DNA from 3 places in the Rothia sp. 27098_8_29 genome. Region 1 is predicted to be linked to each of the others. Evidence: riboswitches for the same ligand, from Rfam matches in the RefSeq annotation. Region 1 holds a riboswitch; each other region holds the start of a gene.
The links. A riboswitch is a leader RNA that binds a small molecule or an ion and turns the genes downstream of it on or off. The one in region 1 is predicted to bind S-adenosylmethionine.

Region 1 (9,737 bases):
CAGAATTCCGCGGCGGCCTCGCCACCTTCTTCGCGATGAGCTACATCGTCGTGCTGAACCCCCTCATCATCGGCCTCGGCAAGGACGCATCCGGCAACGCCCTCGGCGTACCGCAGGTCGCAGCAATGACCGCACTGGTCGCAGGCGTCATGACCATCCTCATGGGCGTCGTCGCCAAGCAGCCCTTCGCCATGGCGGCAGGCCTCGGCGTGAACGCACTGCTGGCAACCACCATCGCCTCCACCCCCGGACTGACCTGGCCCGCCATCATGGGCCTCGTCGTATGGGCTGGTGTGCTGATGACCATCCTCGTGCTGACCGGCTTCCGCACCGCAGTGTTCAACGCGGTCCCCGAATCGCTTAAGGTCGCAATCGTCGTCGGTATCGGCTTCTTCATCGCCTTCATCGGCCTCGTCAACGCAGGTATCATCCGCCGCATGCCCGACGCAGCAGGCACCACCGTGCCCGTCTCCTTCGGCGTCAGCGGTCACCTGCTCGGCTGGCCCACCCTCGTCTTCCTCTTCGGCCTGTTCCTCACCATTGCGCTGTTCATCCGCAACGTGAAGGGTGCAATCCTCTACGGCGTGCTCGCCTCCACCGCCCTCTCCATCATCCTGGAGAAGGTCGTGCCCTCCGGCAGCTCGGTTAAGTCCCCCACCGGCTGGTCCCTGAACGTCCCCGTCTGGGACTCCAACACCAGCAAGCTGCCCAACTTCTCCCTGTTCGGCTCCGCTGACCTGTTCGGTGCCTTCGGCACCCTCGGCGGCATGGCAGCTGTTCTGCTGATCTTCACCATCCTCATCTCCGCGTTCTTCGACGCAATGGGCACCTCCGTCGGTCTCGCAACCGAAGCAGGCACCATCAAGGACGGCCAGATCGAGAACGTCGACAAGGTCCTGCTCGTGGACGCCCTCGGCTCCGTAGCCGGCGGTGGCACCTCCTCCTCCGCAAGCCAGATCTTCGTGGAGTCCGCAACCGGTATCGGCGCGGGCGCACGCACCGGCTTCGCGAACGTCGTCACCGGCGCACTGTTCCTCGTCGCGATCTTCCTGTCCCCGCTGGTCACCATCGTGCCCTTCGAAGCTGTTGCACCCGCAATGGTGTTCGTTGGCTTCCTGATGATCCGCCAGGCAGTGAACATCGACTGGAACGACTGGGGTCTGGGTATCCCCGCGTTCATGACCATCATCTTCATGCCGCTGGCATACTCCATCGCGGACGGTATCGGCGCAGGCTTCCTGTCCTACGTCTTCATCCGCCTGGTGCAGGGTCGCGGCAAGGAAGTTCACTGGCTCATGTACGTGGTTTCCGCAGTGTTCCTCATCTTCTTCGCTAACGGCCTGATTACCGGCTGGATGCACTAAATACATCGGGTGCCTCACCCTCCACATGTGGAGGTGCGGGCGCCATTAGGGCGGGGTATCGGCACCTTTGGGGTGCCGGTACCCCGCCCTGCGCTATTCTTCCCTCTACCCCAACTACCCAATTCTGGTTGCAGGGGCCGGGGAAACACCACATCACCGACTGAACCGCCGCACACAACGCGTTTCAACGGCACAAGTTAGGAGGCGGCGCCTACAATGGTTGAACCATCGTGGCGCCCAACCCGGGATTTACCCGCGAGCTTTACCCGCGAAACCGGCGACGCAACAGTACACACCGAACAACATCAACGGATCCTCACATGTCTGAACCCCAGAAGGCGGCAGCGCCCACCAGCGCACTCGACCGCTACTTCAAGATTTCCGAACGCGGCTCCTCCATCGCCGCAGAATTCCGCGGCGGCCTCGCCGCATTCTTCGCCATGAGCTACATCGTGGTGCTGAACCCCCTCGTCATCGGTACCGGTGCTGACGCATCCGAACGCACCCTCGGTATCGCACCCGTCGCGGCTGTGACCGCGCTGGTTGCCGGCGTGATGACCATCCTCATGGGTGTTATCGCCAAGCAGCCCTTCGCCATGGCGGCTGGCCTGGGCGTGAATGCGCTGCTCGCCTCCACCATTGCCACCACCCCGAACCTGACCTGGGCAGACATCATGGGTCTGGTCGTTCTTGCCGGTCTGATCATGACCGTTCTGGTGCTCACCGGCTTCCGTACCGCGGTGTTTGAGGCGGTCCCTGAGTCGCTCAAGACCGCGATTGTGGTCGGTATCGGCTTCTTCATTTCCTTTATCGGTCTGGTCGACTCCGGCATTATCCGCCGCATGCCTGACGCAGCTGGCACCACCGTTCCGGTGAGCCTTGGCGCGGGCGGTCACCTGCTCGGTTGGCCCACCCTCGTCTTCCTCTTTGGCCTGTTCTTCACCATCGCCCTGTTCATCCGTAACGTGAAGGGCGCGATCCTGTGGGGCGTGCTCGCCTCCACCGCACTGTCCCTGATTCTGGAGGCGGTTGTCCCCTCCGGTTCCGTGAAGGAGGCGGCAACCGGCTGGTCCCTGAACGTGCCTTCCCTGGCGGACATGAAGTTCACCACCCCGAACTTCTCCCTCATCGGTTCCGCTGACCTGTTCGGCGCATTCACCCACATCGGTCCGCTGGCTGCTTCGCTGCTGGTGTTCACCATTCTGCTGTCCGTGTTCTTCGACGCGATGGGCGTTTCGGTGGGTCTTGCCGCCGAGGCTGGCACCATGAAGGACGGCAAGGTTGAGGACATTGACAAGGTCCTGCTCGTGGACGCTTTCGGTTCCGTTGTTGGTGGTGGCGCGTCCGGTTCGGCGAACCAGATTTTCGTGGAGTCCGCTACCGGTATTGGTGCGGGTGCACGCACCGGCTTTGCGAACATTGTGACCGGTGTGCTGTTCCTGCTGGCGATTTTCATTTCGCCGCTGGTCACCATCGTTCCTTTCGAGGCGGTTGCTCCGGCGCTGGTCGTGGTCGGCTTCCTGATGATTCGCCAGGCCGTGAATATTGACTGGACCGACTGGGGTCTGGGTATTCCGGCGTTCCTGACCATTATTTTCATGCCGCTGTCGTACTCGATTGCGAACGGTATTGGTGCCGGCTTCGTGGCGTACACTTTCATTCGCCTGGTGCAGGGCCGCGGCAAGGACGTGCACTGGCTGATGTACCTGGTCTCCGCGGTGTTCGTGATCTACTTCGGTATGGGCATCATTAACGGCTGGACTAGCTAAGTCCGACAGTCTACATATTTGCTGAAGGCAGGTTCCTGATGCGGCTGAGAATGTAAGTTTTCAAGCTGCCGAAGGGCCTGCCTTTGGCGTATCTGGTTCGCTCTTGCATGTTCCTTATCGCTCCCCGGTGCGAGAAAATCATGGCAGAATCATTCCGTTTTCGGTATGATTCTGCCATGATGTCCGTTCAAGAGTATGCTCAAGAAGCTAAGGTTTCAGAGCGAAGCGTGCGCGCCCGCTTGGAACGTGGAATGCTCCAAGGTCGTAAATTGGGAAGCCGTTGGGTTGTCGACGCTCTTCCCGCTGCGCACCGCAGTAATGCTGGCCGTCCTATTTCCTTTGATGCATTCAACGCTTTGGCGCGTTACTGCGATGGTCAGTCATCTGTCCTATCGGCTGAGGAACGCCGCAGGGCAAAAGAACGCGCCTCAGCAATTCAGGTGCAAGGACCTGCGTCTGTTGAGCGATACCGAGCTCGCCGCGGTCTGAAAGTGCATCATCTGCAGGCTCCTCCCGCTGAAATTCCTGCAATTTTGGAAGACTCTGCATTGTCGCTTACCGGCATTAGTAGCGATATTTCTCAGGTGTACGGCTCAATGGTTGATGCATATGTTTCAAGCCAGGATTTAGAGAACATCATTTTTCTGTACAACCTGCTTCCGGCGTCTGTAGATTCGGCGAACATTATCTTGCGTGAATGCGATGAGCCGCCCCATATTCTGCCCTTGCATGTGGCGGTAGATCTTCTAGATTTGGGGGATCCGCGAAGCTCCGCTGAGGCAGAGCGCATTCTTCAAGATTCTGTTTTCAAGAAAGCGTCTTAGTCATGACCACATCCCCTATTTTGATTCCTGCTATTGGGGCAGAGCGTGCCTCTTTGCTTGGTCTGGCTGATATCTCAGGCTGACTTTGAAAATCTTCTAAAAGACAGAAGCTAACTAAAACAAGGAATGGCAGAATCGTTCCGGTTTCGGAATGATTCTGCCATTTCTTCTATACCCGCACTCTGCACGAGACAGGGGCAGGGAAAATTACGAGATTTAGCGGACGTCTCCATCTACATAGAACCAGGCGCCGCCCACCTTCTCAAAGCGCGACAGCTCATGCATGCTGCCCTTCACCCGCTCCTCCGCAGGAACACCCGGCACAGAACGGTAATACGCAACGAACTCCACCGTACCGGACGCATCAAACGGGCCGCCTGAAGCACCCAGAATATCCAGACGATACCAGCGGATGTCATCCTCCAACTCCAAAGCGGGCGGGCGAGTGCTCGGATGCCAGCTCGCCAGCAGGTACGCCGCATCCCCTGTCGCAAACGCGGTAAAACGCGAGCGCATCAGCTGCTCCGGTGCGGGAGCAGTCAACGTGCCGGAGGCGGCAAACTCGCCCAGGAACCTGCCGCAGCAGGCGCCGTACACCTCGCCGCTCGAGCAGGGGCAGCGGTCATCGTGGTTAAGTTCAACCTGGTTTAGTTCAGTCATGCCACCCAGTATAAAGAAACGCCCGCTCCGCCGGGGGATACAAATCCTCCAACAGAACGGGCGTTCTTGTTTTCAATCGTTAAGTTTGAGCGAACCTACACGGCACGCTTCAGCGGCAACGCTTATTCAGCGATTGCGCGAGCCGGGGTGTCAGCAGCCGAAGGCTTGCCCACGTATGCGCCGCGGTACTTAGCAGCCGGGTGGGAGTCAGCAACCTTGGTGTGGCCCTTACCGAAGATGTTCTCGCGCAGGGTGTTGCCCTCGTACTCGGTGCGGTAGCGGCCGCGCTTCTGCAGCTCGGGCACAACGTACTCAATGAAGTCCTCGAAGGAACCCGGGGAGACGTGGTACGCCAGGTTGATGCCGTCCAGGCCACCCTCGTCGATCCAGCGCTCCAGCTCGTCAGCAACCTGAACCGGGTCACCAACGATGACCTCGCCCATACCACCGATGGTGGTGTGCTCGGCGATAGCCTTGCGGGTCCACTTCTTGTCCTTCGCCTGCAGGGTGAAGGGGGTCAGGAAGGACTGAATCGACTCGGTCTGCACGTAGTTCAGGACCTCGTCTTCGTCGAACTGGGACAGGTCAACACCGGACCAGCCGCCGATGATAGCCTGTGCAGATTCGAGGTTGATGTACTTCTTGTACTCCTCGTACTTTGCCTTTGCCTTCTCTTCGGTCTCATCCACGATGACGGAGAGCATTGCGAGGATCTTGACGTCGTCGCGGCTACGGCCCTGCTCCTCGGCAGCGGCGCGAATACGGTCGGTCACAACGCGGGTCAGGTCCGGGCGCAGGGCGCTGATGAACACAGCCTCAGCGTGCTTGCCGGAGAACTTCTGGCCGCGGCTGGATGCACCAGCCTGGAAGATCACGGGGGTGCGCTGCGGGCTCGGCTCGGTCAGGGAGATGCCGGGCACGGAGAAGTACTTGCCCTTGTGGCCAATCGGGTGGACCTTGGAGGGGTCAGCGTAGACGCCGCGCTCGCGGTCCTTGACGACTGCGCCGTCTTCCCAGGAGCCTTCCCACAGCTTGTAGCAGACGTCCAGGAACTCGTCGGCGATTTCGTAGCGCTCGTCGTGCGGAATCTGGGTGGGCAGACCCTGATTCTCAGCAGCCGACGGCAGGTATGAAGTCACCACGTTGAAGCCGACGCGGCCCTCAGTGAGGTGGTCGAGGGAGGCGTAGCGGCGAGCCAGGGTGTAGGGCTGCTCGAAAGTAGCGGCAGCAGTCACACCGAAGCCGAGGTGCTCGGTCACTGCAGCCATTGCAGAAATCTGGGTTGCGGGGTCATTCACGGGAACCTGAGCGGCACCCTCAATGGCGGGAGCGGCAGAGTTCTTGTACACGTCGTAGATGCCAACAACGTCAGCGATGAACACGGCATCAAACAGGCCGCGCTCAAGGGTCTTAGCCAGGTCAGTCCAGTACTTGATGGTGTTGTACTCGGTTGCACGGGAACGCGGGTGACGCCAGAGGTCGAAGCTCTGGTGACCAATGCAGGTCATTTCGAATGCGTTAACTACGATGCGCTTCTTCTGCTCAGCCATCGATTTTCCTTTCGCGAATGATCGGGGACGATCGGGTTAGTGCCCTGCACCCCGCGCGCCGCCTCCTTCTTGCCTTCTGCGTTCGGTGGTGGCCTTCGTGCAGGTGGCGCGTTCGCGCCGTACTTGCCTCGTAACGTTGAGGCCAGATCATCATCTGGGGCACCCCGCTACGGGAGAGGGTTGCCGCCCGGCTAGCCAGAGCTTAGCGCCGGGACTCATGATCTCGTGGTTTGAGTGTACGGGGCGCACGGGAGGGAGGTCACGTTTGTGACGAAAAAATCTTTTTGTGACGTGGAACCGAAATATTTCGTGATAAATGCGAAATATACGGTCATAGAAATTCATACGCGCCCGCCGGGTTGATTGAGGCACGCCACAGCCCATAGGGTGGGAGAAGCAAACCATCCAGAGCGACTGAGAGACCTGGCTCCACGACGTCGCAGCAACCGGCACGGATTCTTCCGCCCCCGGTGCTAACGCCAGGAACGATGGAAGTGACATGACACTCAACAGTGCAGTAACTGACGTACCCACCAGTGAAAAGAACGGCCGCCGTGCCGTATCCACCGCCGCCGTCCCCTTGAGCTTTGAAGGCGTCGGACAATCTTTCCCCGTGCCCGGCGGAACCCACGAAGTTCTTCGCGGAGTCTCCTTCACCGCAGCCCCCGGCGAGATTATCTCCGTCATCGGCTCCTCCGGATGCGGCAAATCCACTCTCCTGCGTGCAGCAGCAGGCCTGAACCGCATCACCGCAGGTACCGTGCGTATCGGCGAGAAGGCAGTGACCGGCCTCGACCCCCGCGTAGCTATCGGCTTTCAGGAACCGCGCCTGCTCCCCTGGCGCACCGTCGCCGACAACGTGGCGCTCGGACTGCCGCAGGGCACCAAAAAATCTGAAGGCGCAGCATCCGTAGCGCGCCTGCTCGACCTGGTCGGCCTGGGCGAATACGCAACCCACCGTCCCAAGGAAATTTCAGGCGGTATGGCTCAGCGCGTGTCCCTGGCGCGAGCGCTCGCACGCAACCCCGGCGTGCTACTGCTCGACGAGCCCTTCGGTGCTCTGGACGCGCTGACCCGCATCAACATGCAGGATTTGCTGTTGGACGTGCACCGTCAAGACCCGACCACGATTCTGCTGGTCACCCACGATGTGGAAGAGGCGCTGTACCTCTCTGACCGGGTGATTGTCCTCGGTAAGGACACCCCGGAGGCGCCCGCCACCATCCAGCGCATTGTGACCGTTGACCGTTCTCACCCGCGTGACCGCGCCGATGCAGAGATCACGGCGCTGCGTAGCGAACTGTTGGCTGAGCTCGGCGTGGAAGATAACGCCTAAAGCCGCCACGAAACGCATTTCTTACACATCACATCATCATCTTCAGAAGCGAAAAGATTTCATCATGACTTACTCCCCGTCTCGTCGTACCGCCCTCAAGTCCCTTGCCGCAGCCGCCGCTTTTGCTACTCTGCTCAGCGCCTGCGCTGGCGAAGGTTCCGGTTCCGCTAACGCCTCCGGTGCTGCCGGTGGTGGCAATCAGAACACCGTGACCATTGACTACGCGACCTACAACCCGCTGTCCCTGATTATCCGCAAGAAGGGTTGGCTTGAGACCGCCCTTGCCGCGGAGGGTAAGAAGGTTGAGTGGGTCAAGTCGGCCGGTTCGAACAAGGCGAATGAGGCGCTGCGTAGCGGCAATATTGATGTCGGCTCGACCGCCGGTTCGGCGGCGCTGCTGGCACGCGCTAATGGCTCCCCCATCAAGGTCATTAGCCTCTACTCGCAGCCGGAGTGGTCGGCACTGGTGACCCGCAAGGATTCGGGCATCACCAAGGTTGCGGATCTGAAGGGTAAGACCGTTGCCGTGACCAAGGGTACCGACCCGTACTTCCTGCTGCTGCAGGCACTCAAGCAGGAGGGTATTTCCGCTTCGGATCTGACCATTCAGAACCTGCAGCACGCCGACGGCCGCACCGCCCTGGATAACGGTCAGGTCAACGCGTGGAGCGGCCTGGACCCGATTATGGCTGCCGCCGAGGTGGAAAGCGGCGACGTGCTCTTCTACCGCAATCTGAACTTCAACACCTACGGCTTCCTGAACGCGACCGAGAAGTTCATTCAGTCCAACCCGACCGCCGCACAGACCATCGTGGACGTGTACGAGTACGCTCGCGCCTGGGCTAAGAAGAACCCCGAAGAGGCTGTGAAGATTGTCGAGGAGGAGTCCGGCATTAAGCACGAGACCGCCCAGGTCGTCATGGAGCGCACCCACCTGGATATCGACCCGGTTCCGGGCGCTAAGCAGGTTGAGGTTCTCAAGGGTGTCGGCCCGATTCTGGTCGAGTCCGGCGACGTTCCCTCCCAGTCCGACGTGGACAAGGCACTGAACAGCATTGTGGACGATCAGTTCGCGAAGAAGGCTGACAGCGCAGCCGTCGAGAAGATCGCAAAGGTGGTTGAGAAGTAATGACCGCCGCAACGGTTACCGCCGCCTCCAGCGCTCGCGCTGAGCGTGCCGAGAAGCGTGTCTCTTCCGTGAAGCTGCCGTCGAACCCGTTCGCCGGTAAGCAGTACCTGGGCCTGATTCTTCCCCTGGCGCTGATTGCCCTCTGGTACATTCTGAGCACCAACGGCGTGTTCACCCAGGTTCAGCTACCCTCCCCCGACCGTGTGGTCAGCGCCGGTGTTGAGCTGGCGCAGCGCGGCGAACTGGGCCGCCACGTGGCGATTTCTACTCAGCGTGTGCTGATTGGTTTCGGTATTGGTGCCGTGCTCGGCCTGGTGCTGGGTGCGCTGATTGGTTTGTCTGCGCCGGTGCGTCTGATTGCCGCACCGACCATTGGTGCGCTGCGTGCAGTGCCGTCCCTGGCGTGGGTTCCGCTGCTTCTGCTGTGGATCGGTATCGGCGAGAATTCCAAGGTAACCCTGGTTGCTATTGGTGCATTCTTCCCGGTGTACACCACGGTTTCTGCGGCTCTGGCGCACGTTGACCCCAAGCTTGTGGAGGCGGCACGCGCCTTCGGCCTGAAGGGTCTGCGCCTGTTCACCACGGTTCAGCTTCCCGCGGTTCTGCCGTCGGTCGTTTCGGGTCTGCGTCTGGCGCTGGCTCAGGCGTGGCTGTTCCTGGTCGCCGCTGAGCTGCTGGGTGCATCCATGGGCCTGGGTTATCTGCTGACCGACTCGCAGAACAACGGCCGCACCGACCGCCTGCTGCTGGCTATTGTGGCGCTGGCGGTGCTCGGTAAGATTACCGACGCCTTGGTGGGTGTTTTCGAGCGCTGGGTGAAGGCGAAGTACCCCAGCAACTAACGCCACCAGCAATTAGCACCACAGCTAAACGCAACACTCAGCACGCGCTGAGTTTTAGGAGAGATGTCCGCCGTGTGGTTGCTCCTCTGAAGGTGAGCTAATCATCGCTACGCGCCGGAGAAAGAAGTCGGCGGGGAAACCTGTCGCCTACTGAATGATGATGATGTGCCCCGCCCCGCGCCCCACAGCAGTGAGCGCGGGGCGGGGTCTTTAAATATTTCGGAATATTACGAACCGATACACAGCATGCCGAATATGACGGG
Region 2 (9,737 bases), on a different contig from region 1:
ACAGGTCAACGTAGTCGGTGCCCAGCTTCTCCAGGGACGCCTCAAACGCCTCAAAAGCGCTCTCGTAGCCCTGATCGGAGTTCCACAGCTTGGTGGTGAGGAAGATGTCCTCACGAGCCACGCCGGAGTTAGCGATAGCGCGGCCTACGCCCGCCTCGTTGCCGTAAATAGCGGCGGTGTCGATGTGGCGGTAGCCGATCTCCAGGGCGGTGGCCACGACCTTCTCGGCGACCTCGTCCTCAACCTGCCACACGCCGTAGCCCAGCTGCGGAATGGATCGGCCGTCGTTGAACTTTACGTTGGGTACGTTGTAGCTCATGATGCTCCTTTGGAATCTATGGGGAGGCGGCGCCTCCGTAAGCAGTCCTTCAAGGCTACGCCTCAGAGCCCCCGTTGAGAAGGGCCGGGCCAGAATCGGGCGTGAATCTAGCCGGAGGCGTAACCAAATGACAAAAATGACGGGTGCCAGAAATACCGCTCAGACTCGAGGGCGGCTACCGCTCGACAGCCGGCACGAAGAGCTCGCGCACATCCTCAGCCGTCACCGCCGCGGAGGCGAACTCACCCTCACCGACCACCGCATCGAAGAGCGCCGCCTTCGACTCCTTGAGCTGCATGACCTTCTCCTCAATCGTGCCCTCGGCGACCAGACGGTAGACGTGCACCTCCTTGTCCTGGCCGATGCGGTGAATACGGTCCACCGCCTGCTGCTCGGCGGCGGGGTTCCACCACGGATCCATGATGAAAACGTGATCCGCCTCGGTCAGGTTCAGACCGAAACCGCCAGCCTTGAGCGAAATGAGGAACACCGGCTCCTGACCGCTCGTGAACGCCTCGATGACCTCGGCGCGGTTGCGGGTCGAACCATCCAGGTACAGGTGGCCGATGCCCTCCTCCGCCAGACGCGCCGAAATGCTCTTGAGGTAGCCGGTGAACTGGCTGAACACCAGCACACGGTGGCCCTTCTCGAGCAGATCGGGTAGCTGCTGAACCAGGTAGTCGCGCTTGACCGACGACACCCCGGCGTAGGCTTCCGGATCAATTAGCGCGGCATCAAGCGCCAGACGGCGCAGCAGGGTCAGTGACTGGAAGATCGTGAACCGGTTCTTATCCATATCCTCCAGCAGACCCAGCACCTTCTGGCGTTCACGCTGCAGGTGCGTGTCATAGATGCGGCGGTGACCGGGAGCCAGCGGCAGGTTCACGCGCGTATCGTTCTTCGCCGGAAGCTCCGCCGCCACCAGCTCCTTGGTGCGGCGCAGCATGAGCGGGCGGATGCGCTGGCGCAGACGAGCAGCCGTCGCCGCGGCGTGCGCCGGGTCCTCGCCGGATTCCGCCGGGCGAGCGTACAGGTCACGGAACGCACGGGCGGAGGGGAACAGGCCGTCCGCCACAATCGCCAGTAGCGCCCATAGTTCCATGAGGTTGTTCTCAATGGGCGTGCCGGTCATCGCGATTTTGGTGCGGGCGGGCATTGCACGGGCGATGGACCAGGCGCGGGTGCCGGTATTTTTGACGAATTGCGCCTCGTCCAGCAGGAGCGCACCCCAGCCTTCGGGGGCGGACTGCTCGCCCGTGGAATCGTCAACGGTGCACCCCAGCGTGCGGGCGTAGCCGGTGTAGGCCTCCTCGTCCATGCGTAGCAGCGTGTAGCTGGTCAGCACCAGGTGAGCCCCGGCGATGCGCTCAGCCAGCGGGGTCTTACCGGCGGTGGTTTCGGTGATGGTCACGACCTTAGCCTCGGGCAGGAAGCGTTCCGCCTCCGCCGCCCAGTTGGCGATGACGGAGGTCGGGGCAACCACGAGGAAGGGCGCGAACGGCTCGCCGGGAGCCGCGGTGCTGTGCTCCTCAATCGCGTGGGCGAGCAGGGCGAGAGCCTGCACGGTCTTACCCAGGCCCATATCGTCGGCGAGAATACCGCCCAGACGCTGCTCGTACAGGAAGGACAGCCACTGGAAACCCTCCACCTGGTAGGGGCGTAGGGTCGCCTGCAGACCGGTGGGTACCGGGCGCTGAGCGATAACCCGGCGGGATGCCTTCTGGGGTGCGGGAAAACCCTGAGCGCCCTTGTCAGAGGCCTTTTCAGCGCCCTTTTCGGGGTTCTCTTCGGCGCCCATTTCGGGGCTTTCCTCGGCATCCTCCAGGCCCTCAACCAGCTCCAACAGCGAACGCACCTGAGCATCCCACCGCGCGGTCGTATGCACGCTCGCCGCCAGCGACTCCAGCTCAGAGAACAGCCCCGCCTGGTGACGGTTAATGCGCAGCTCACCGCCCGCATCGTCGAGTTCGCGAGCCTCCGCAATGAGGGTGCGCAGGGTCTTAAACTCGGGTCGACGCAGCGAGAAATAGGTGCCGTTACCGAGCAGAATACGGTCCGCCCCGCGGTCGAGCGCCTCAAAAATCTGTGCGAACGGCACGGTCCAATTATTGACCTTTACCGCAATGCCCAGGCCGAACCAGTCACGAGAATTGCCCTCGCTCACGGTGATTTCAATCAGCGCGTCGGTTGCCTCCACGAACTCCGGTGGGGTGCCGTTAAAACGCACCTGAACAGCGGAAACACGGCGAAGCTTCGGCAGAATCGCGCTGAGCAGCTCGCGGGTTTCCCAGCCTTCGATGCGGCGCTCCTCCAGCCCGGAAAGCGCCGGGTGAGCGGCAAGAATGGCGCGCACCGAACGCAGTACGCGCGCCTCAAAACGCTCATCACGAATCTCGCCGCCCTCTTCACCGGGGTAACCGAAAACCGGCAGGGAGTACACGTCGGAGCCCGCCGCAGGATTCTGTGTGCTCGCCTCCTCTGCACTGTCCTCCGCGAAGGGGTTCAGCGGGTACTCCCAACGCCAGCTCAGCTGTGCGTCGTGGCGTACCTGCTCGTCAAAGCTGATTTCAAGCACCAGATGCGGCGGCTTCACGCGCGGCAGCGCTAGCGCCGGATCGGGGGTCAGCGAGGGAATGGAACGGCTGAGCGCGGGCAGATACTCCTTCTGGAACGTGGCGCGTTCCGCGGCGGGAACGTGCACGGTTCCGGCGCTAATGAGCGATTCGGAGGCGGCATCGAGCGGCTCGACCAGGGGAATGAGCGCCAGCTCCACGCCCTCGGGCAGTTCGGGCACGGCGGGGGAGTAGCGCACCCGTTCACCCTGCGCCGGGTTATTCTGAGCCGGGGCAATCGTCGGTGCGCTATTCTCAGCTTCCTCAGCCGGCGCCTCCTGCGCGTCCTTTTGCACGAAAGATTCGCGGCCCACTTCATCCAGCGCGCCGGGGCGCGCGGTCTTCCAGTGCACCGCCTTTGCCGCCTGTTCGTACTCCTGCTGGGCGAGCCCTCCCAGGGCAAAGAAGCCGGTGCGCGGGGTGCCGATGGGGTGGCAGTGCGCGGCGGGTAGCCAGAGCTGGCGCAGTAGTTCGCCTTCGCGTCCTTCCCAGCTGAGCGCGGCTTGAAGCTGCAGTCCGGCGCCTTCCGCGTGTTTCTCTTCGCTGGCGGCGGCGTGCAGGCGCACCTGTGCGGGGCTCAGCACGGCGTAGTTCACTTCGCGACCGTTGACGAGCAGGGGCAGGCCAATATCCTCCGCGCGGGCTAGTACATCCCAGAGCAGAGTGGAGGCAGAAGCGCTGATTGAGATCCAGTCGCGGTGCGAGGAGTACATGTTCTGCCAGGGGCGGGCAATCGAGTAGAGCTCGGCGAAGAATCGTTCGTGTTCGGGGTAGATTTCGTGCCGCCCGACGGGCCCGCCCACGCTGGAGGCGAAGGTTTCCCAGCTGAGTCCGCCCTTGATCCAGCGCCCGGTTTTGGACGCCATGAGCGGGCGGGCGAGCAGGTTAATGCTGGGGGTTGCGCCGGGCATATTGCGGCCGCGCGCGTAGGAACCGGAGACGCTCAGCGAGAAATCCAGGGCGCCGCTCACGCGCATCGAATCGATGCCCGCAAGGTCCTGACGTGCGGAAAGAATGGAGGAGAGGTCGCGCCGCCATGCCGAGATTTTGGTTGCGGATGCCTCTGCCTGCAGGCTCGGGGAGGCGCCTAGCTCGTTGAGTGCAAAGCTTCCCTGGGGGTTTGCGGGCTCGGCAGTCGCTGCATCGGGCGCGGGCAGTTTCGCCGCGGTGGTGAGCGCACCGGAGGCGCGCAGCGCCGCGAGCGGGTCGGCGGATTTCTTCGCCTCCGCAACGTCCGCGCTCTTTGAATCTGCGGGTCCCTTTGCCTCTGCCGCGTCCTTTGCCGCGGCACCGGGTACGCCGATCGGTCCGGGGTGTTCACTGAGTGCCTTTTTCGCTACGGAGGCGCGGTCGAGCGCGGTGAGCATGAGCGCTACGGCGTGCTTGCAGTCGGTGAGCACGGGGCAGGTGCAGCGGGCGGTGAAGGTTGCGGAGCCGCTGACGGCGGGGAAGAAGCGAATGGTCACTTCGTAGGGGATGATGGTGCTTCCGTTGACGAGCCCGGTGAGGGTTCGCTCGTCTTCGTCGTAGCTGTATCGGATGACTTCGCGGTTGCGCTGGTAGGCGAGGCCGCGCTGGTAGGTGCGGTGCCCGGCCTGGCGAATGATCTGCGGTACGGTGACGGGAATTTCGGGGAAGGGGTTGTTGGCGCTCACCAGCTCATTATCGCGTATTGTGCGGGTATGCGCCTTGTTGCCGGTCATTTGCTGGCGGCTGCCGGGCTGACTGTTGGATTGACTGTCGGGCTGGTTGCCGAGGCGACTATTGAGCGGTGGTTTGGGGTGTATTTCGTATTTGTGGTGGGGGAGTTTTTAACGCATAAAAACACCGGTATTCACATAAGATATTCCGCGCAGTATCAAAAATTCACGCCATTTAAAACGTTTTCACAAGCCAAAATGCTAATAATCTAAATCTCTTTCACAAAAAGCTTTACTTAACTTGAGAAAATGCTGTAAGCTAAACCCAGCTTCAAGAGTTTCGACTGATAAGCTCCGACTATGGTCGAACGCCAACCCCATGTTCACGGGTGGCTCGGATGACGAAGCGGTTTGTATTCACCACCGGAATAACCGGTGGTAATTGGTACAGACAAGAGCAACGCGAAAGGATCGCGCCACTCACGGCGCAGGTTGTCACATGTACAACGGCTCTGCAACCAAAGCAGCAATCTCTCTGAACCCCTCCCGCTCCTACCAGGAAAGCCTGCGTGCCGCAGCTGTCCCCGCGCGAGGCGGATACACCGCAGTCAGCATTGACGACTACTCCCGCATTTCTTCTAAGCGCGACGAGTTCCTGAACTTCCTTCTTCTGCCCAACCCCGAGGGCATCCCCGCTATTGAGTACGCCGGTCTGCGCGTAGCGTAGCATTAGGGGTATGAATTTCTCCGGTATGCTCCTGGACTCCGACGTTCTTGCGGAGATCCGTAAGGCGGATCCAGACCCCGCCGTGGTCGCTTTTCTGCGCCGCCGCTCGTTCCGGCACATGTACATTTCTGTGCTGAGCATTGGCGAGCTGAAGGGCCTGTACCCCTACCCGGAAACTGATCGCTGGATTACCGAACTTCTTGAGCGCTTTGGCGACCACGTTATTAATGTGGATGCGCGCGTGAGCCTCGAGTGGGCGGGCCGTCAGGCGCCGCGCGGCGTGCATGCCGTGGGTCGTGATGATGCCGGTCCGCTGCCTACCGCCGCCCTGGAGGGTCTGATGGCGGCGAGCGCGAGCGCCTATGATTTGGAGCTGATTTCTTCTAAGGCGCAGGTGTACCGCGCCTGGGGTGTTCAGGCTTCCAACCCGTGGACTGAGCAGTAAAACTTCGCCTGATACACGTCCTCGCGTGCGCGTCTGGATGAATACCTGTGTGAATAGTTGTGAGAACCCGCTTTCGAGTGTTAATCGGAGGCGGGTTTCGTCGTTAATTCGTGGCATGATTGAAGGACGATGAAAAGCACCTCACCTATCTCGCGTTATTCCATGCCCATGCCTCTGTGGCTTCAGGGTGTTGTTGAGCTAATTGTTACTGCCCTGTTCTCTGCGCTTGCTGTGTTTGCGGCGATGTCTGCCGTGTGGGCGACCAAGGGTTTTGGCGACATGGAGTTCTCCTCTGTGGCCGCCATGTCGGCGCACCTGTGGCTTCTGATTCACGGTGTTCCTTTGGATCTTGCGGCTGCTTTTGGTGCTTCTGCCGGCACGATGACGCTGGTGCCGCTGGGCTTGAGTATTCTGCCTCTGCTGCTCTGTTACCGTTCGGGTCGTCGCCTGGCGCGCGCCTCGTATGAGGGTGAGTTTTTGATTCCGGTGCTGTCCGGTTCGGTGACTTATGCGCTGATTAGTTCGGCGATGTACGGTTGGGCGAGCCCGCATCCGCAGCCTCTTCAGGCGTTGAATGCTGCCCTGGTGCCTTTGGGTATTGTGGTGGCTGGTCTGATGTGGGGTGGCTACCGTGAGGCGCGTTCGCTCTCGCGCATGGTGGGTGTTGATACTGCGGAGCAGATTTCGCAGATGAGTCAGTATTCGCGTTGGGCGGGTTCGTATGCCTGGGCTGTGGTGCGTGCTGCGGTGGTTGCTTTTGTGGCGCTGGTTGGTCTGGGTGCGGTGCTTTTGGGTATCGGTATTTTGGCGGGCTGGTCGCAGATTGTTGCCACCTACCAGGAGCTGCATGCGGGCGCTGTGGGTGATACTGCGGTGACTCTGTTGCAGCTGGGTTTCTTGCCGAACCTGGTGATTTATGCGATTGCGTGGTCGACCGGTGCCGGTTTCTCCTTTGGTGCGGGTACCTCGGTTGGTTTGACCAGTAGTGATGTTGGTACTTTGCCGATGCTTCCGATTCTGGGTGCTGTGCCCGAGTCAATGGGCACGTTCGGTCTGGTGGGTCTGCTGGTGCCGCTGGGTGCCGGTGCGATTGCTGGCTGGTGGTTCTTGCGTGAGGGTGAGGATCACCTGGATGAGTGGGTTGCCCTGAAGGTTCCGTTCCGCCCGCTGTCTGCGCTGATTTCTGCGGTGGTGCTGGGCATGATGACCGGTATTATGACGTCGTTTGGTGCCCTGTGGCTGGGCTGGATTTCGTACGGCTCTCTGGGTATTGGTCGTTTTACGGAGGTTGGTGCTGAGCCGCTGACTTTTGCGGCGCATACCGCGTTGACGGTGGGCGCCGGCGTGACGTTCGGTATGTTGCTGAGCCGCGCCCTGGTGCCGGATAGCAGCCGTGAGCTGCCTCGTTTTGCGGATGAGCGCCCGAACCTGGGTGAGCGTCTGATGAGTTTTACTGCCTCGACTCGTGAGCGTTTTGCACAGGGCCGTGAGCATTTTGCGGAGCGTCGTGAGCAGCGTGCGCAGGAGCGTGCGGAGCGTATGGAGCGTGAGGCTGAGGAAGCGGCCGCACGTGAAGCCGCTGAGCGTGAAGCTGCAGAGCGTGAGGCTGAGGAAGTCGCCGCTCGTGAGGCTACAGAGCGTGAAGCAGCTGAGCGCGAGGCGGAAGAGACGGCACGCGCGGAGGCTTCCGAGAACGTTGTTGAGGCCGAGCTGTCTGTAGCATCTGAGCAGTCTGTTGTATCTGAGGTAGCGACCGGTCATGTTCCGGTGCATCCGCAGGAGCCTGTGGTTGCCGTCCCCGTGGAAGCGACTGAGCAACTGGCGCAGCGTGCGGCGGCGGACGCTTTCGCAGACATCGTTGAAGAGCGTGGAGAGGCTGCTGAAGAGCCCGCCTCCGAAGAGGCTACTGCTGAGGAGAGCCCCGCTGAGGAGTACGAGCCGATTGAGGCCGTTCAGCAGGTCGATTACCTGCACTCTGCTCACGCTGACTCTGCACATGCTGAGGATTACGAGAGCATTGAAGCATCTGTTGAGCCTGCCTCCAACGAGTACACTGCTGACGAACACGGCACCTATGACCCCGCCGTGTACGCTCACGACCCCTCCGAGGAGGAGACTCGCGAGCTGATCCAGGAGCCTGTCTACGAGGCTGCCGAACCTGTAGCGGCTGAGCGTGAGAACGCTGTTGAAGAGCCCGCAGAGCAAGCGCCGCGTTCGAAGGGCCGCGCGAGCCGCATTATGGCGTACTTCGGTTTTGGTCTTGAGCAGCCCGCTGCAGCGCAAGGTGCGGAGCCGACTGAGGGTTCCCACGCTGAACCCGCCCCGCAGGATTCCGCTCAGGACCGCGCGCTTGAGCGTGCGCAGAAGCGCGAGGCGAAGAAGGCGGCTAAGGAGGCACGCAAGAAGCAGAAGAACGACCTAGAGCGTGATTTTGTGGATCGTGAGCTGGATGTCCTCTCTGCCGATCAGGCGATGAGCCGCATCTTTGAGGTTCGTAGCCAGACCGGCATTCTGCCGCTGGTGACCGATGAGGCGTCTACCGTGGAGCTGCCCCCGCTGGATGTCAGCTCCTCGAAGTCCCATGGCTCTAATGCGCAGGGTTCTAACGCCCGCAAGAAGAACTAGCGCGCAGAACCCCTAACGAGCTGCAGAAGAGCTAGAGCTGGACGTGCCGGTGAGCTTGTCCATCGTGCCCTGGAACTTCTGGTCGCAGCTGTACATGTCGGTCTGGGTCAGCGCGGCGGCGCGGCACTCGCGGTACTCCTGCGCGCCGGGCATGAGGGCAAGACCGACGCCGCCCAGCAGGGTCATTGCGCCGTAGATGATGCTGACGCCCGCGGCAATGTAGAAGAACCAGGGGCCGCGGTAGACCGCGGTGCGCACGATCGCAATAATGCTCAGGGTAATGCCGGCGAGCGCGAAGATGAAGAGCGCCAAGAAAAGCGGCATCGTGGAGAGTACGAAGGAAGACGCCGCAAAAATCACCAGCGCGGCAACAATCAGCATGAGTGAGGTGCGAATATTCGCTTTCTGCTGTTCGATGGGGTCGATGGGCTTGCTCGGCTTCTTGCCATGAGGTCCTCGAGGCTGCGGCATCATGTTCTGAGGTGCCTGCTGCGGCGCTCGCGGCGGAACCTGCTGGTTCTGCGGTGCACCGTTGTTCGGGGTGGGCTGCTGCGGTGCGTTGTTCGGTGCGTTGTTTGGAGTGTTCTGCGGGGGAGTAGACATACCTATAAGGGTACCGTCCCGTGCGCCCGCGACCTATTGAGTATGCGGCCTATTGAGTTCGCGACCTGTTGAGTTTGCGTCCAGTAAACCCCGGTGAACCCCCATAAACCCCCATAAACCCCCATGAACTCCAGTGAACCCCGGTGAGGATTTGTCCCGCCGGGGTTTCTTTGTGCTTACCTTTGGGCTTTGGGCCTGTTGTGAACCTCTTACCCCTTTGGATAAGGGTGTGAGATGGGTTATGCTAGTCGGGTGCGAATTGTGGTTATGGTATCCGGCTCCGGAACGAATCTTCAGTCCATCCTCGACGCTGTAGCAGCGGGCGAGCTTCCCCTCGACATTGCGGCAGTGGGCGCCGACAAGCCCTGTCTGGGTATTGAACGTGCCCAGGCGGCGGGTGTACCCACCTTCCTGGTTCAGCCCGGCGACTACGCCGACCGCCCCTCCTGGGACCGCGCGCTGGAAGAAAAGATCGCTTCCTACGACCCCGATTACATTGTGTTCGCCGGCTTCATGCGCATTGTTGACGCGCAGCTGGTCGAGCGTTTCAGTAGCCGCATCATCAACACCCACCCCGCCCTGCTGCCCTCCTTCCCGGGTGCGCACGGCGTGCGTGACGCCCTGGCGCACGGTGTGAAGATTACCGGCCTGACCGTCCACTTTGTGGATGCGGGCGTTGACACCGGCCCCATCCTCGCCCAGGCGGCAGTGCCCGTTCTGGACGACGATACCGAAGAGACCCTGCACGAACGCATTAAGGTGCAGG
Region 3 (9,737 bases), on a different contig from region 1:
CGGGCTCAGACAGTTCAGCCTTCTTCGACAGCGGCAGAACAGCAGCCTTGACCGGTGCCAGGCGCGGATCAAGCTTCAGCACGACGCGCTTATCCACGCCACCCTTAGTATTCGGTGCCTCATCCTCAACGTATGCGTCAACAAGGAACGCCATCATGGAGCGGGTCAGACCGAAGGACGGCTCAATCACGTACGGCACGTAACGCTCGCCGGTAGCCTGGTCGAAGTACTCAAGCTTCGCGTTGGAGTGCTCGTTGTGCACGCCCAGGTCGTAGTCGGTACGGTTCGCAACGCCCATCAGCTCGCCCCACTCGGAACCCTGGAAGCCGAAGCGGTACTCAACGTCAATAGTGCCAGCCGAGTAGTGTGCACGCTCCTCCTTAGGAACGTCGAAGCGGCGCATGTTATCCGGGTTAATACCCAGGTCAACGAACCAGTTCCAGCAGTCCTCAACCCACTCATTGAAGTACTTATCAGCGTCATCCGGGTGCACAAAGTACTCAATTTCCATCTGCTCGAACTCACGAGTACGGAAAATAAAGTTACCGGGAGTGATCTCGTTACGGAACGACTTACCGATCTGGCCAATACCGAACGGCGGGCGCTTACGAGAAGCAGTGACCACATTGTTGAAGTTCACGAAAATACCCTGAGCGGTCTCCGGGCGCAGGAAGTGCAGACCCTCCTCATTATCAACCGGGCCCAGGTAAGTCTTCATCAGACCGGAGAAGTTCTGCGGCTCAGTCCACTCACCGCGAGTGCCACAGTTCGGGCAAGCAATCTCTTCCATGCCCTCAGCCGCGCGGCCCTTCTTCGCCTCAAAGTTCTCCAGCAGGTGATCCTGACGCAGACGCTTGTGGCACGACAGGCACTCAACCAGCGGGTCGGTGAAGGTCGCCACGTGACCGGACGCCTCCCACACCGCACGAGGCAGAATAACGGAGGAATCCAGGCCAACCATGTCCGCACGAGAGCGGACGAAACGCTGCCACCACTGCTGACGGATGTTTTCCTTCAGCTCTGCACCGAGGGGGCCGTAGTCCCATGCGGAGCGGGAACCGCCGTAAATTTCACCGGCCTGGAAAACAAAGCCGCGGCGCTTCGCGAGCGCAATAACGTTATCGAGGGTGGACTTTTCAGCCATAGTTACTCCTTCTGCCCCGCCACCGGCTGTGACGTGCGTGAGTTCGGGTTCATAAGGGACGCGGCCCAGAACGGGGCGCCCATATTCGCGCTCATCGGCGCAATATGCACACTTTTTGATGCAAGACACTAGGGTACCATCACCACCCCACCCCTGGGTATGCCTACTCGGCCCACCACTCCCCCATTTTTGCCGGACGCCAGGATGCACCCGGCGGGATAAACTAGAGAGCATGGAAGAAATTTTTATTCGCGACGACATGATCCGCCTCGGCCAGTTCCTCAAGCTCGCCAACCTCGTAGAGGACGGCGCGCAGGCACGCGAGGTCATTCAGCACGGCCTGGTCAAGGTCAACGGCGACATTGAGGAAGCACGCGGCAAGCAGCTGCACCCCGGCGATACCGTAACGTTCAACGGCGTGACCGTGAAGGTTGCACACGAGGACTAGCACCGTCTGATTACACGTTTGGGACCTAGGAACGATGAGGTGGCGGAATCTGTGAGGGGCGGTGCTCTTCCTCGTTCCTACAGGGAACCCGCCCTCGCTTCGCTTCGGGCACCCTGATGTCACTACGGACGACACCGCCCCTCCGCTCGCACCAAGTCGCATACCTCGGACAGCCGGGGTAGCTATACCCTCCGGAAGCGACATCAGGGTGCCGCCCCGGGCGCTCTCCGCAGCGAAGCAAGGAGAAGCGGAGCGTCCGGGTGCGGCGGGTGCCCCTGCAGGAGCGGAGGAAGGGTATAGCGTCCCACCCACCCAGCCTCTGTAGGAACGAGGACGAATACCGCTTTCCGCGCGGAAGCAAATCCGTGCGGAAGCAAAAGCTCAACGTAAAGCCCCCGAGTCGTCAGACCCGGGGGCTTTACGTTTAGTCGATTTAGGAGTCAGAGCCCTCGGCGGCGCTGGTCGCCTCCGCAACCTTCTGCGCACGAATACGCGGTTCCTTACCCTGCACCTTCACCTCCAGGAACTCGCCCACATGGCGAATCTCCATGGCGCTCACGCCGTGACCCGCACCGGCATACAGCACCTTAATGCCGTCGGTGTACTTGCGGATCCAGTCGTAGGTGTAGTTCACCATCTCCTGCGGGATGACAGGGTCTTCCTGGTCGCGGCCGAAGAACACCGGCAGTTCGGTCTTCTTCAGCTCCTCGTCCTTGAAGTACGGCGAATCAGAATCTACCGCATAGCCGGACAGTCCCACTACGGCGGCGAACTCGCCGGGGGCGTGACGCACCATCGAAGTTGCGATGCCCATACCCTGCGAGAAGCCCAGCAGAGTCACCGAAGCATACTGCTCGCGGTTCGCGCGCACCCACTCCAGCACGTAGTCGCTCGCCTGCTCAATGGCGCGCTGGTCAGATTCGAGCTGCTGGTTCAGCGGGTACCACTGGTAGCCGATAGCATCTGCGGCAATGTAGGCGCCGGTCGAGTCCGCGGAGAACTGGGTGCCAACCGGCTGCGGTGCACGCATGGAGGCGTAGGTGAAGCCCTCCTGCGGAAGGTGCGCCGCCAGAGACAGCAAATCGTGCTCCTGGGAGCCGTAGCCGTGCAGCATGAGCACCAGGTGGGTGCCTGCACGTTCGTTCTCGGGGCGGGTGTATTCGACGACGTATTTGTTTTCGCTCATGCACCCATCTTAGCGAGGACTCCCCCACAAACCTGCACCGCGGGTTCCGCCGCTAGCTTGACCCTCACCTAACGTGAGGTTTTAGAGTGAAACCATGGACGCGAACATAACACCACCTGACGGGCAACACGAATACACCGTAGGAGAAGCGGCATCACTACACGGGCTAACAGTCCGCACGCTGCACCACTGGGAGCACCGAGGCTTACTCAACCCGGCACATGATGAGTTCAACGGGTACCGGTACTACACCGATGCAGATCTTGAACGAATCACCGTCATCATGGGGTACCGCGCCACCGGCATGAGCCTTGACGCCATTCGCAACATACTGCAGGACGAAGCGAACAGCACCGAGCATCTACTCGCTCAGCGGGATATGCTTCAACGCAAAATCGCCGCGTACGGGCGCATGCTTGAAACCATCGAACACCTTTTGGAGGACACCATGGCACCTAAAAATGAGCAGCTCAGCGCCGCCGAAAAAGCAGAGATCATGGGTGAAGGGTTCAGCCTCGCCCACCAGCAGGAAGCGCAGGAACGTTACGGAAAAACTGACGACTGGGCTGAATACCAGCGCCGCACTGCCTCAATGGACCGTGCCGACTGGCAGAACGGCAAACAGCAGGTCAACGAGGTAGAGCAGGCCCTCGTCGAGGCATTCAACCGCAGCGTGAAGCCGGGCAGTGAAGAGGCGAACGCGCTCGCCGAGCGGCACCGCGCCTCCCTGTTCTTCTTTGAGGTCACCCCCGCTAAGCACGCTATTCTAGCCCGCGGCTACGTTGAGGATGCCCGTTTCAAGGCGCACTACGAGAAGCTTGCGACCGGGCTCGCGGAATGGTTGCGGGATGTCATCTACGAGAATGCTCGTGCGCACGGTGTTGACCCGCAGGAAGCTACCTGGGGGTAAGCCTCCGGAGTGGAGATACCTAGTAACTGAGTTTGAGTAGCCGAGCATGCCAGCTGAGCATAAAAACGCCCGGTATTCCCAACGTTGGGAATACCGGGCGTTTATACGCGTCTGCAGAAGACTAGTTACCTAGCGGGTGCTGTCGAGGTGACGGCGGTGCTCCTGAATACGGCGATCCAGGTGCTCAAGGTTCTGCTGCAACCCCACAATCTCATCCTCAATCTTCTGACGGGCACGCTCCATCACATCAATGGATAGGGCGTGGTCGTCCGGATTGCTCAAAATCGTGCGAATGTCGGCAAGACTCATGCCGGCCTGACGGCAGGTAGCAATAAACCGTGCTGCGGAGATAGACTCCTCATCAAAAATACGGGTTCCGTGAGCATCACGGGGCACCGCAATGAGCCCCTCTTTTTCGTAATATCGCAGGGCGTGGGTGCTCACCCCCAACTGCTCCGCTACCTCTTGAATACTTACCACAGCGTTAATGCTATGGGGTTAGAGCTGGTCTAAAGCAAACCGAGAACCTTTACCTTCCGGTGCAACAGGAGGTTACTTCCGCGATATCTCGCGGAGGTTTCGCAAAACACCCGAAAAACCGGAAAATATTCCCTGACTTGGCATAACACTCTTCGAGAAGATGCAAAGAAACGCCGGGTGCTCACATCATGTGAGCACCCGGCGTCTCCTTATCTAACCTTTAGGGTGAAGGTTAATTCTCGGCGGGCGGAAGAACCTGTGAAGACACTATCTGCCCACCCGGAATTTACCCGCACTTAGGTGGTATAAACAGCGATCAGAGGGGCTTGGGTCAGCACCCCGTGAATACTCGCGGTTCTAGCGGGTCGCCGTAGCATACAGGCGAGTCATCGAATCCAACGCCTCACGCTCACGCTGCGCCTCACTTGGGGTGGCGGATTCATCTTCAACGCCGAGGGCGCGCGCCAGAATCTTCTCCACCTGCTTCGCCTCAATCAAGAAGCCGTCATGGCCGTGGTTCGACTCGATAATGTCCACGGGCACCGGGGTGGGAAGCGCCTCCGCCAGGCGGTGCGACTCGTGCGGGAAGAACAGACGGTCCGTGTTCACCGCCGCAATGGTCCACTCACAATCGGTGTGTGCCAGCGCCTGCGCCAGGGTGCCGCGGCCACGCGCCACATCGTGCGAAATCAGTGCCTCATTGACCGCCAGGTAGCTGTTCGCGTCAAAACGCTCAACCAGCTTAGCGCCGTGGTGGTCCAGGTAGCTTTCGATGGCGTAGCGGCCACGCGGCTCACCCAGCGAACCGCCCACAGTGTTTTCGCCGCGGTTCTCCTCACGGCCGAAGCGGTGCTCCAGTTCGGCGGGGCTGCGGTAGGTGGTGTGCGCGATACGGCGCGCCAGAGCCAGACCGGCAGTCGGTGCAGGACCGGCATAGTAGTCGCCACCGGCAAAGTTCGCATCCGAACGAATCGCAATGTTCTGAGTGTGGGCCCAGGAAATCTGCTCCGCCGTAGCCGAAGGACCGGAGGCAATAACCGCGCATCCGCGCACCAGCTCGGGGTTAGTTGCCGCCCACTCCAGGGCGCGAGCACCACCGAGGGAACCACCAATCACGTAGCGGAAGCTCGTCACGCCCAGTGCACGCGCCAGACGCGCCTCCGCACGTACGGAGTCGCGAATGCTCACCTGCGGGAAGCGGGAACCCCAGTGCTCACCAGCGCCCGGGTAGCCCTCGGGGACGATGCTTGCCGGGCCGGTAGAACCGTAGCAGCCACCCAGAATATTGGGGGCAATCACGAAGTAGCGGTTGGTGTCCACGACCGAGCCGGGGCCCACGATGCCTTCCCACCAGCCGTCCGATTCGATAGCGCGAATCAGCGGGGCGGGCATGTCGGGGGTGGGTACGCCGCGGGAGACATGCGTGTCACCGGTGAGCGCATGCAGGATCAGGATGGCGTTATCGCCGGTCTCGTTGAGGGTACCCCAGGTTTCGTAACCGATGGTCACCTGCGGCAGGGTCACGCCGGACTCGAGCTCCAGGTCGCCGATGTTCAGCTGACGCAGATAGCCTTGCGCTTCGGGGTGCTCGGTGCGGGTGCCCGCCACGGGGATGGGTGCGGTGACAGGCTGGCTGGTAGTGCCGGACTGGCTAGTGCTCTGGGTGGTCATGGGGTTCCCTTCACTGGGTTGGTCGGCGAGGTGGTGCCGGGTGTGAGCGGGGTACTCGTCTGTGGGTAGAAGAAGCAACAGGTTGGGCGGCAGCAACGCCGCACAGTTACAACATGCTCCGTAACGGGGAATCCGCAGGTGGACCGAAAAGCCGTAGCTTGCCGGTCCACCTGCGGGTTGCATCACCGTTTAGGAGAGGGTGTCAAAGCCCAGCTGCAGGTCGGCGAGAATATCGTCAATGTTCTCAATGCCAACTGCCAGGCGGACGAAGTTCGGGTATACGCCAATCTTCTCCAGTTCCTCAGCGGAAAGCTGGGAGTGGGTGGTGGAGGCGGGGTGAATCACGAGCGAGCGCACGTCGCCAATGTTCGCAACGTTGGAGTGCAGCTTCAGGGCGTCCACGAAGTCGCGGGTCTGCTCCAGGGTTGCGTCCTTGAGGGTGAAGCCGAGCACCGCACCGGGGCCCTTGGGCAGGTACTTCTGTGCACGCTCGTACCAGGGGGAGGATTCCACGCCAGCCCAGATAACCTTCTCGACCTGCGGGTTTGCTTCGAGCCAGTGGGCGACCTTGGTGGCGTTCTCAATGTGGCGTTCGATGCGCAGGGAGAGAGTTTCCAGACCGATACCGATGTTGAAGGCGTTGGTCGGGGAGATGGCTGCACCGGTGTCGCGCAGCAGGGAGACGCGCGCCTTCAGGATGTAGGAGAGGTTCGCACCGAATGCGGAGTCCTTGCCCAGGTCGCGTGCGTAGACAAGGCCGTGGTAGCCGGGGGCGGGCTGGTTGAACTTGGGGAACTTCTCGGGGTCTGCACCGTAGTCGAAGTTACCGGAGTCAACAATCACGCCGCCGATGGAGGTTCCGTGGCCACCCAGGTACTTGGTTGCGGAGTGGACGACCACGTCCGCGCCATGTTCGATGGGGCGTAGCAGGTAGGGGGTGGGTACGGTGTTGTCCACAATCAGGGGTACACCGTTTTCGTGCGCAATTGCAGCAATAGGCTCAATGTCGAGCACGTCATTACGGGGGTTGGGTACGGACTCGCCGTAGAAGAGCTTGGTGTTGGGGCGGACTGCGGCGCGCCATGCGTCCAGGTCGTCCGGGTTCTCGACGAAGGTGGTTTCGATACCGAGGTCGGCGAGGGTGTACTTGAGCAGATTGTAGGTGCCGCCGTACACGGAGGGCGATGCAACCACATGGTCGCCTGCACCGGCGATGTTCAGGATTGCGTAGGTGATAGCTGCCTGACCGGATGCCAGCAGCAGCGCGCCGACGCCGCCTTCCAGGGAAGCGATACGGTTTTCGATTACTTCATGGGTGGGGTTGTTGAGGCGAGTGTAAATGGGGCCCAGTTCGGAGAGGGCGAAACGGTTCGCTGCCTGCTCGGCGCTGTCAAAGACATAAGAGGTGGTCTGGTAGATGGGTAGTGCCCGAGCTCCCGTTGCGGCATCCGGCGCCTGACCTGCGTGAATCTGGCGGGTTTCGAACTTCCAACCGGCGGGGTTGGCGGGAGTCGGGACGGTAGTGTTGTTGCTCATGCGTGGCTCCTAATGGGGATTCTTAGGGGGCCGCATGCCGATGGTACAGGAATCGTCGTCGAATAATCCTGTCACGATTGATGTACCGTTATCGGTCACATCGGTCCCGCGCTTGCGTCACGCTTTTGCGTGCCGCCTGGTCTTCACCCAGGGCACCCCACCGCGGAGGAGGGTTGCCGGCCAGCTAGCTGGGGCTTATCGCTGGCGCTCTTGACCTGTTATTTAGAGTGTCATAGGGCACGGGGTGGGGTCAAGGGTTTTGTGGGTGCGCAGTACTTTAAGACATTTCATTGCAAAGATGACGTTTTTTAACGTCTGTCACCAAAAACCGTCTGCAACAAAATGTGAGCGACGGTGCCGGGGCAATCCGAGGGCGAGGCAATCGAGATGCGGAGGCGGACACCCACCATCCACACAGTAACCCCCATCACTTTTATCTACGGCTTTTCGGTACACTGAAATGACACATACACTCACGCAGGGTACAACTCGCTACGCCGTTTATCCTGCTCAGCATCCCTCCGGTATAGGGGCCAGAGGGTCATACCCGAAGGTTACCTACCATGTCTCTTGTTCTTGATGCGGCGCAGCTCAGCCGCGTCTTTGGCAAAGGTGAAAACGCTTTTACCGCCGTCGACCGTGTGTCACTTCGCGTCAGTTCCGGTGAGATTCATGCCCTCCTCGGCCCCAACGGTGCGGGCAAAACGACGACCGTGCAGATGTGCTCGACCCTGCTCACCCCCACCGGCGGTAGCCTCACCGTGAACGGTATTGACGCTATCGCCGACCCGCAGCGGGCGCGCCGTCACGTGGGTCTCGCACTGGGCGGGGAGAACGGCTTCTACCCGCGCGCTAGTGCCCGCGACAATCTGCTGTTCTTCGCCGATGTTGCGGGGGTTTCCGGGCGGACCCGACGACACGAGGTGGAGCATGCCCTAGCCCGTGTGGAACTCACCGATGCGGCAACGCGGCCTGTCCAGGAGTTTTCCCGCGGCATGAAGCAGCGCCTACATATTGCCCGCGCCCTGCTCGGCTCCCCCGCTCTGCTCCTGCTGGATGAGCCGACCAACGGGCTCGACCCCGATATCGCCCTGACCGTGCGTGCCCTCATCAGATCTCTGGCAAATGAAGGTACCGCCATTCTGCTGACGAGCCACCTGCTGGGCGAGATTGAGGACCTGGCGCACACCATCACCGTTTTGGGTGCCGGTTCCGTTGCTGTGAGCGGCAACCTCGAGGACGTTGCCGCGCACGCCGGCATTGCCGCCACGACTGTGGTTCAGGTCGAGGCCACCGCCACCGAGGGGCTTGATACGCTCCGCGGATTCCTCCACGATAAGGCGGCGGTGCTGTTTGCCCCGCGCGGTTCCGGCTGGGAACTCACCCTCTACTGGCACGGCGAGCGCACCACGTTCGAGGCGGGTGAGGCTCACCGCATCCTCACGGAGGGGCTTGCCACCGCGAACATTGGGGCACGGACCGAACCGTACACGCGACCGGCAACTCTGGAAGAGGCATACCTGGCGATGGCGGAGGGGCTCAAGCGATGAACGCTCAGACGCAGCATCCAGCAGAATCTCAACGACCGCGCGACCTGCAGCACCTGCTACACGACGTACAGCAGGAGTGCGCCCGCCAACTGCGACTCATGGGCTTTAGCCTGCGCCAGTTCCTGACGGTCCCCTACTTCATTCAGCTGCTCATCAGTACGGTACTCGGCTCGGTCATCCTTCAGGCGCTCGCCGTGCATGCGGCGGCGCAGAGCTCCGCGGGTCACTCCGTTGACCCGACCCTCGCGTGGACCCGCGCGGGCATTGTGGGCATGTGGTCGGTCTGCATCGTGTCTGCGGGCATCATCAATTTCGAGCGTTTCCGTGGGACCCTCGTGTACCTGTGTTCGGGGTCGATTTCTCCGGTGCGGGTGCTGGCGGCTATCGTTTCGAGCGCATCCATTGTGGGTATGGCGGCTTTGCCCCTGTCGTGGCTCATCTGGGCTCTTGTGACGCTTAACCCGCAGGTCACGGACTTTTCAGCACTCTGGCCGCGCTACGTTCTGGGCGTTCCCCTGCTGTGGCTTGCGTGCCTGTCGGTAACGTTCATGATTGCGGTGTTCTTCGTGGCCACACCGAACGCTATCGCCTACGAGGAGCTGTTGCTCGTGCCGGTTTTTATTCTTTCCGGGGTTCTCTTCACGACCATTGAAGCGCCCGCCTGGCTAGATGCTGTAGGCACGCTCATTCCCCTGCAGGCGCCGGTTCATCTCCTACTTGGGCGTACCACCATCACTACCCCGGCGGATGCACTCTTGCCCGTAATTCAGACCCTGGTCGTGAGCTTCATCTGGGCGTTGTGCGCCTTCCTT

Region 2: another riboswitch for S-adenosylmethionine. It lies ahead of O3649_RS06155 (nuclease PIN); the one in region 1 lies ahead of O3649_RS05515 (ABC transporter ATP-binding protein).
Region 3: another riboswitch for S-adenosylmethionine. It lies ahead of O3649_RS07110 (bifunctional o-acetylhomoserine/o-acetylserine sulfhydrylase); the one in region 1 lies ahead of O3649_RS05515 (ABC transporter ATP-binding protein).

The regions. Positions count from the first base shown of each region.
Region 1 covers NZ_JAPWAI010000002.1:112,529-122,265, forward strand. Annotated here, with positions in the region: gene O3649_RS05490 (NCS2 family permease) at 1-1,364, shown strand, start outside; gene O3649_RS05495 (NCS2 family permease) at 1,685-3,133, shown strand; gene O3649_RS05500 (hypothetical protein) at 3,274-3,957, shown strand; gene O3649_RS05505 (YchJ family protein) at 4,174-4,617, opposite strand; gene O3649_RS05510 (LLM class flavin-dependent oxidoreductase) at 4,740-6,167, opposite strand; SAM riboswitch class IV at 6,282-6,390, opposite strand; SAM riboswitch class I at 6,566-6,662, shown strand; gene O3649_RS05515 (ABC transporter ATP-binding protein) at 6,667-7,503, shown strand; gene O3649_RS05520 (aliphatic sulfonate ABC transporter substrate-binding protein) at 7,568-8,632, shown strand; gene O3649_RS05525 (ABC transporter permease) at 8,632-9,474, shown strand.
Region 2 covers NZ_JAPWAI010000003.1:48,978-58,714, forward strand. Annotated here, with positions in the region: gene O3649_RS06140 (aldo/keto reductase) at 1-319, opposite strand, end outside; gene O3649_RS06145 (SNF2-related protein) at 495-4,634, opposite strand; gene O3649_RS06150 (hypothetical protein) at 4,614-4,844, shown strand; SAM riboswitch class IV at 4,901-5,035, shown strand; gene O3649_RS06155 (nuclease PIN) at 5,071-5,298, shown strand; gene O3649_RS06160 (plasmid stabilization protein) at 5,309-5,743, shown strand; gene O3649_RS06165 (DUF6350 family protein) at 5,873-8,368, shown strand; gene O3649_RS06170 (4-hydroxyphenylpyruvate dioxygenase) at 8,381-8,971, opposite strand; gene purN (phosphoribosylglycinamide formyltransferase) at 9,239-9,737, shown strand, end outside.
Region 3 covers NZ_JAPWAI010000004.1:100,702-110,438, forward strand. Annotated here, with positions in the region: gene O3649_RS07075 (glycine--tRNA ligase) at 1-1,144, opposite strand, end outside; gene O3649_RS07080 (RNA-binding S4 domain-containing protein) at 1,377-1,592, shown strand; gene O3649_RS07085 (alpha/beta hydrolase) at 2,026-2,778, opposite strand; partial or broken gene O3649_RS07090 (MerR family transcriptional regulator) at 2,873-3,154, shown strand; gene O3649_RS07095 (TipAS antibiotic-recognition domain-containing protein) at 3,227-3,688, shown strand; gene O3649_RS07100 (MerR family transcriptional regulator) at 3,818-4,168, opposite strand; gene O3649_RS07105 (homoserine O-acetyltransferase) at 4,526-5,839, opposite strand; gene O3649_RS07110 (bifunctional o-acetylhomoserine/o-acetylserine sulfhydrylase) at 6,029-7,375, opposite strand; SAM riboswitch class IV at 7,479-7,591, opposite strand; gene O3649_RS07115 (ABC transporter ATP-binding protein) at 7,939-8,925, shown strand; gene O3649_RS07120 (ABC transporter permease) at 8,922-9,737, shown strand, end outside.